DNA from 3 places in the Halomonas sp. BL6 genome. Region 1 is predicted to be linked to each of the others. Evidence: riboswitches for the same ligand, from Rfam matches in the RefSeq annotation. Region 1 holds a riboswitch; each other region holds the start of a gene.
The links. Region 1 has a riboswitch for thiamine pyrophosphate ahead of FHJ80_RS08900 (sodium:solute symporter). Riboswitches for the same ligand answer to the same signal wherever they lie in the genome.
Positions count from the first base shown of each region.

Region 1 (2,262 bases):
TGTGAAGCATGACACGGATATGCAACTGACGCTCATCCGTATCGTTCTCGAACGCACGGTACGGGTCTGCGAACAGTTCATGCAAACGCCCTGGCGTGTGCTCTTTTGCTTCGGAGTATGACATGGTGGTTTCCCTGTAAGTACGCCGCTTGGCTAGCCGAATAGCGTACGGCTTTTATGACATTAGATCACTAAAAGTATGGCGAGCGTAAAGCCATATGAAAAGAGTCTTTAGTTAGCAATTTGTTACGGATAAAAGTGAGTTGGTAGTGGGACTCTACTTCAAAATAAAAAAGGAGCCTTTATGGCTGCATCGATCAGTCGGTTCAAACTTCCTGACACTCTGGATAATGTTCCCAATGATATTCGGGAAGCCATGTTGGCCGTGCAGGAGAAAGCGGGCTTCGTGCCCAACGTATTTTTGATGTTGGCTCACCGACCCGACGAGTTTCGCGCTTTTTTTGCGTATCACGATGCGTTGATGGAGCGACCATCGGAGACGCTGACCAAAGCAGAGAAAGAGATGATTGTCGTTGCGACCAGTGCCCGCAATCGCTGCTTGTACTGTGTCGTCGCCCATGGCGCGCTGGTGCGTATCTACAGTAAAGATCCGTTACTGGCGGATAATATCGCCATCAACCATCGTGTGGCGGGATTGAGCGAGCGTCATCGGTTGATGCTCGACTTTGCACTGCACAGTGCCATCGATCTGGGCGAGTTTTCAGACGAATGGCAGGCGCGTTTAGAGGCAGTGGGGTTCACGCTGGATGATTGCTGGGACATCGGTGCCATTGCCGCGTTTTTTGGCATGTCCAACCGCTTGGTGACACTAGCTGGAACACCGCCCAACGCCGAGTTTTACCTGATGGGGCGTGTCCCCAAGAAAGTGGAATAAGCAGCCCGGCCCCATGGGCAAGGCTTTACTAACGCACCACTTTGCTTGAGGATACTGCCTCCACTCACTGTCGCCAGGGGAGCCCCAATGGGGCTGAGAATGCGCGCAACGCAGACCCTGGAACCTGATCCGGTTCGTACCGGCGGAGGAAGCGCGACATGCCTTACCTAACGTCTTTCGTGTTAGGCGCAGCGTTATGCTGCTTTGCTTTTCTGGGTCTTCGGGCACGTTTCAGTGGCGGCTCGCTGGATGACTATGTCACCGCCCGTAATTCGCAAACGTCGGCCACCCTGGGGCTCTCCTTTTTGGCGTCCGGTATGGGGGCTTGGATACTCTTTGCACCCCCTGAAATCGGCGCATTCGTAGGGCCCGTGGCGCTACTGGGCTATGCCCTTGGCTCGGCGCTGCCGTTCATCGTTTTGGGTCTCTACGGGCCTAAGATACGCCAAGCACTGCCCGAGGGACGCAGCATTGCCGAGTTTGCCGACGCCTGCTATGGCAAGGGGGTACGCCATTTCGTGGCGCTCGTTTCCGTGGCTTACATGGGCTGCTTCCTGGCTGCTGAACTCACCGCCATCGGGGCGATTACCGCGCTGCTCTCCGACGTGCCTCCCGCCGTGGTGATCATCGGGGTGGCGCTCACCACGCTGGTGTACACCGTCATGGGCGGGCTACGGGCAAGCTTGGCCACCGACCGCTGGCAAGCGTGGCTGCTTTTGGCGCTGCTGCTCGCCGTCGCCAGCGTGACGCTCTGGCGACTGCCCAGTATGCCGAATGACGCACAACTCCCGTCGCTCCCCATCGGCAGCTCGCTCAGCGTGGCGTTGACGCTGGTGATCGCCGTGACGGCGGCCAACTTGTTTCACCAAGGCTATTGGCAGCGGGTATGGGCGGCCCAAGACGACGCGAGCCTGGGGCACGGTGCCTGGTTGGGTGGCGGCTTGACCGTACTGGTCGTCATGGTGATCGGTGGCGTAGGTATTATGGCAGCGATGAGCGGGGTCAGTCTCGGCGAGCCGCCCATGCCGTTTTTTGCGCTGCTTAGTGATGCCCCGGTATGGATCACGCTGCCTTCATTGGTACTGGCCGTCACGCTGGTCACCTCGAGCGTCGACACCTTACAAAACGGCATTGCGTCGCTGTGGGCCAATGGTCACCGGCCCGAGGCCCTCAACAAGGCGCGCTGGCTCACCGTGGCGATCATGCTGCCTGTGATCGTGATTGCCTTGCAAGGGCTCTCCGTGCTGCGGCTATTTTTGATTGCCGATCTGCTGTGTGCAGCGATCGTGGTACCGGTGCTGCTGGGCTTGTGGCAGCGTATGACACCGATGGCAGCAATAAGCGGCGGATTGGCGGGGCTCGTAGGG
Region 1 is NZ_VDGL01000003.1:477,905-480,166, forward strand. It holds gene FHJ80_RS08890 (hypothetical protein) at 1-124, opposite strand, end outside; gene FHJ80_RS08895 (peroxidase-related enzyme) at 305-895, shown strand; TPP riboswitch at 961-1,064, shown strand; gene FHJ80_RS08900 (sodium:solute symporter) at 1,054-2,262, shown strand, end outside.

Region 2 (2,262 bases), on a different contig from region 1:
CGTGATGATGCCCTGGCGGGCGTAGTGCAGCTGGGTCACGTTCTTGCCCGCTTTCGCCCGGCGGGGTGTGCGGCTTAAATCAAAGCGCAGCTGGGCAAGGGTGGGGTCGTTGGCGCGGCGCTGGCCGTACTGGCTGGTGGGGCCATCCAAAAACTCGGTATCGTTGCGCTCTTCGATCCAGGCGCGGCGCAGTTCCGGCAGGCCCTGGCGCAAATCGATGCGGGCGTTGGGATCGGTGTAGGGACCGGAGGTGTCGTACACCAGCAGCGGCGGGTTCTGCTCATCCACGCCGCTGGTTTTGGTGGGCGATAGGGTGATCTCCCGAAACGGCACGCGAATATCCGGCCGCGAGCCTTCCACGTACACCTTGCGCGAGCCGGGCAGCGGCGCCACTGCGGCGGCATCGACCTGGGCGGTTTCGGCTAAAAAGTGCGCGGTTCTGCTTTTGACGGTCTTGGTCATGACGGTTGCTCTATGTTGTAGGAGGTTATTCAGAAAGGTCTAAACCCATCTGCCAGAAGTCGATTTCCAGGCGGGTGGCATCGCGGAAGATCTTGCTCAGCTCAGCAAAACGGGCGGGGGTGACATCGGCCAAGCGGGCATCGAGCCACGCAAGCTCTGCCTGCATAGCGGCTTGGAACTCCTCGCCTTCGTACATGGCGATCCAAGCGTCAAAAGGGTTTTGCGCGCCGCGCAGCGTAGAGGGTTGCGCGTTCAGCCAGTTGGCGATTTCGCCGTAGCCCACCAGGCACGGGGCCAGCGCCACGTGCAAATCGAGCAGGTCGCCGCGATTGCCGGTATCCAGCACATAGCGGGTGTAGGCCAGCGTGGCGCGGGCTTCGGGGAGTTCGGCAAGCTCCTGCTCGCTGATGCCCCACTCCTGGCAAAAGCCCACATGCAGGCCCAGTTCCACATCCACGATGGCTTTCAAGCCCTCGTGAGCCTGGCGCAAATCCGCCAGGGTGGGGCTTTTGTAAGCGGCCAGCGCGTAGGCGCGGGCGAAGTGGATCAAGAACAGGTAATCCTGCTTCAGGTAGTGGCGAAACGACGCCTCAGGCAGCGTGGCGTTGCCCAGCTGGCGCACGAAATCGTGCTCGATGTAGGAGCGCCAATCGTTCTGGCAAGCGGTGGTGAGATCGGTAAAGCGGTAGCCCATATTGGATGCCTCCGGTGGTACAGCGAACCGGCGCACGGGCGAAAGGAGAGTGAGTTGGGGCAAGGTATCAGGTGAACACGGCGCACCCCAACCACCGCTTGATTCCTACGCCGGTACTAGCCGGATCAGGTTCAACGGGCCCCGCCGTGACGACTTGCTGTAGCAGCCAGCCGTATAGCGATCTCAGCCGGTTCCACCGGCACCCCGTCAAGCAGTATTCAGCGCAGTGTAGGAGGCGGGTGGGGGAGATGCAAGGGGGCGTATTTTATTGGGCGCACAGAGGTGGTCTGCCGTGAGAGCAATAAACGACAAGAAAAAGGCGATGGCGTTGAGTGCTTGACCCCCATGGTTACCTTGACGCGTTCCATCAGTTTCATGAGGAAATGGCTCCATATTGCTGTTTATAAAAACAGTAATATTGAGGTGAGTAAAACGCGCAAGCCCGAGAATTTTGGCTACATCGCCAAAATTCTCTTTGCACGCTGTAGAATCAATGAGGTAGATTCAATTTGGTGGCTATGAAACCTCAGTCATTGTGATGTCACGTTCATTGAGGTTTCATGGCAGGACGTATAATCACTGTTAGGTGCGCGAGTATCAAAGTATGAGATGTTGTAGCAGAGAACTCAAAAATCCAGACATCGTTGACGGAACTGCATACTTTGTTTGCCCTGAATGCGGTGGTGTTCGAGAAGTTGAAAACTATCGAGTTTACACGCACGAAGAAGCTCTTAGTTACTTCAAGGAAAAATATGGATTCACACTACCTAAAGAGTATGTGAAATTCTCCGAATCAGAAGAAACTAAGGTAGTTAAACTCCCGTCTTGTGAAAACGAAACTCTACAATACTATTTTGGTGAAGGCTTTTACGAAATTGGCACGTTTGCAAGCGTAGATCCTAATTCGGAATACTCAATATATAGCTCCATAAGCTCTGGCAGAGAGTGGGGCCTTCCGGAAACATATGTGCCGCTAGAAGGTGATGGCCATACATGGTTGGCCCTAGACTATGGAGATTCTTTTACTGAACCCAAGGTTATTGTCACAGAGACGGATGAAGGCAATAGTCTAGTTGTGGCAAATACTTTTAATGAGTTTGTATCAA
Region 2 is NZ_VDGL01000001.1:340,890-343,151, forward strand. It holds gene thiC (phosphomethylpyrimidine synthase ThiC) at 1-462, opposite strand, end outside; gene tenA (thiaminase II) at 488-1,156, opposite strand; TPP riboswitch at 1,242-1,373, opposite strand; gene FHJ80_RS01525 (SMI1/KNR4 family protein) at 1,761-2,262, shown strand, end outside.
Region 2: another riboswitch for thiamine pyrophosphate. It lies ahead of tenA (thiaminase II); the one in region 1 lies ahead of FHJ80_RS08900 (sodium:solute symporter).

Region 3 (2,262 bases), on a different contig from region 1:
GTGAACCGCTCACGCCCTGCTGCCACTCGCCGAAAACCGGTTTCTATCGCGATGGTTTTTGCCGGGTAGGGCCAGACGATGTCGGCATCCATTCGGTGTGCGCCATGGTGACCGAGGAGTTTTTGGCCTTCTCCAAGGCGCAAGGCAACGACTTGGTGACACCGCGGCCGGAGTTTGGCTTTCCCGGTTTGAAACCCGGGGATCGCTGGTGTCTTTGCGCGCACCGCTGGGCCGAAGCGGCACAGGTAGGACTCGCGCCGCCGGTCGTTTTGTCCGGTACGAACGAGCGAACGCTGGACATCATTCCACTGGTCAAACTCCAGCAGCATGCGCTAGATGCCGTACATTAATACCTGGGCCAAGGCGCCCCCGAATGCCCCTGGAAAAATGATGCAAATCTTCTACACTTCTATTTCGACAATTTTACATAGTGACCCGTGATGCCCCGCGAATGGCGTCCGATAGGAGCACGTCATGACAGCTATCGATATGACCCTTGGCGATCGCCTGACATTGAAGCAGTTGAGCAATGCGATTCAGAATGGCTTCTCCCCCATCGTCGAAGTCGAGTCCATGGATGGCATCTACAAAGTGCGTTTTCACCATGCTAATGGCGTCTCGGACCTATGTGACGCTCAAGGTCGCGTCAGCACCTTTCTGGGAACCGGTGAAATTCGCGATGCCCTGGGCCAACTCGGCTTAACCCATGGCGTGCTGACCTTTGCCGATCAGTGCGGCGACGAAATGATTGGCGTACAGGGCCGAGCCATCACCCCTGACGAAATGCTCACGTACGGGACCCGCATCGCGTTTCGTTAACGCGTTGTTGACCGGGCTTTACATCGCCGCACAAGGCTAGGATAGTACCCACCAACGACAGGGGCGCCGCTCAGCGGCTGAGAAGCACCCTTTGAACCTGAACCGGATAACGCCGGCGTAGGGAGTCGTGGTGCTTACCACCACCTCCTTACCCGGGAGGAAACCATGACTTACCCCCCACTTGGCGATATGCTTGCTGCCCTGCGCGAGTCCACGCCGCTCGTTCACTGCATGACCAATTACGTGGCCATGAACAGTACCGCCAACCTGCTGCTGGCCACGGGCGCATCGCCTGCCATGCTGCACGCCGCAGAAGAGGTCGCTGAATTTACCACGATGGCAGACGCGCTCTCCATCAATATCGGCACGCTCTCTGCCCCCTGGGCCGAGTCGATGCAGCTGGCGGCGCGCACGGCCGACACGACCGACACCCCCTGGGTGCTGGACCCCGTCGCCGTCGGGGCCACCGAGTTCCGCCAGCGGGTGTGCCAGGCGCTGCTGTCCCATCGCCCCAGCGTCATTCGCGCCAATGCCTCGGAAGTGATGGCTCTGGCCGGCTTGGCCAGCCAAGGGCGTGGGGTCGATGCGACCGCCACCACCGATGACGCCACTCACGCCGCCATGACGCTCGCCCAGCGGCAACGCTGCATCGTCGCCATGACCGGCGAAACCGATGTCATCACCGATGGTAGCCACCACGTCCGGTTAACCGGGGGCCACCCGCTGATGCCCCGCGTCACGACGCTCGGCTGTGGCTTGAGCGCCTTGGTGGCCGGGTTCGTTGTCGCCAACCGCGAGTACCCGCTGGCCGCGACGCTGGCCGCCTTGGCGTGCTTTGGCATCGCCGGTCATCGTGCGGGTCAGCAGGCCAAGGGGCCGGGCAGCTTTCAGGTCGCGTTTCTGGATGCACTGTACCAGCTCACTCCAGAGGATCTTTCGTCGCAAAGCCAAGTGGAGACGCTGCATGCCGTGTGATCTTTCGCTCTATTTGGTGACCGATGCCGCTCTGTGCGCGGAAGCGGGCCTCGAAGCGACGGTGGAAGCCGCCGTCAAAGGCGGAGTCACCGTGGTGCAGCTACGCGACAAGCATGCCAGCGACGAGGCGATGATCGAACAAGCCAAGCGCCTCAAAAGGCTGCTGGCGGGCACCCATGTGCCGCTGATCATCAACGACAGACTCGCCGTGGCCATCGCCAGCGGTGCCGACGGCCTGCATGTTGGCCAGAGCGATACCGCGGTTCTAGAGGCGCGGGAGGCGCTGGGGCCGCAGGCCATTCTAGGACTGTCGATCAACACCCTCGCGCAGCTTCGTGACGCGCCCATCGCGCTGTTGGACTACGTCGGGTTAGGCCCCATTTTCGCCACTGCCAGCAAGCAGGATCATGCTCGGCCCATCGGCTTCGAGGGCTTAGCCGAGCTGGTGCGCGCCTGCCCGTTGCCCAG
Region 3 is NZ_VDGL01000006.1:131,907-134,168, reverse strand. It holds gene FHJ80_RS13655 (DUF2237 family protein) at 1-350, shown strand, start outside; gene FHJ80_RS13650 (hypothetical protein) at 475-819, shown strand; TPP riboswitch at 869-960, shown strand; gene thiM (hydroxyethylthiazole kinase) at 985-1,794, shown strand; gene thiE (thiamine phosphate synthase) at 1,784-2,262, shown strand, end outside.
Region 3: another riboswitch for thiamine pyrophosphate. It lies ahead of thiM (hydroxyethylthiazole kinase); the one in region 1 lies ahead of FHJ80_RS08900 (sodium:solute symporter).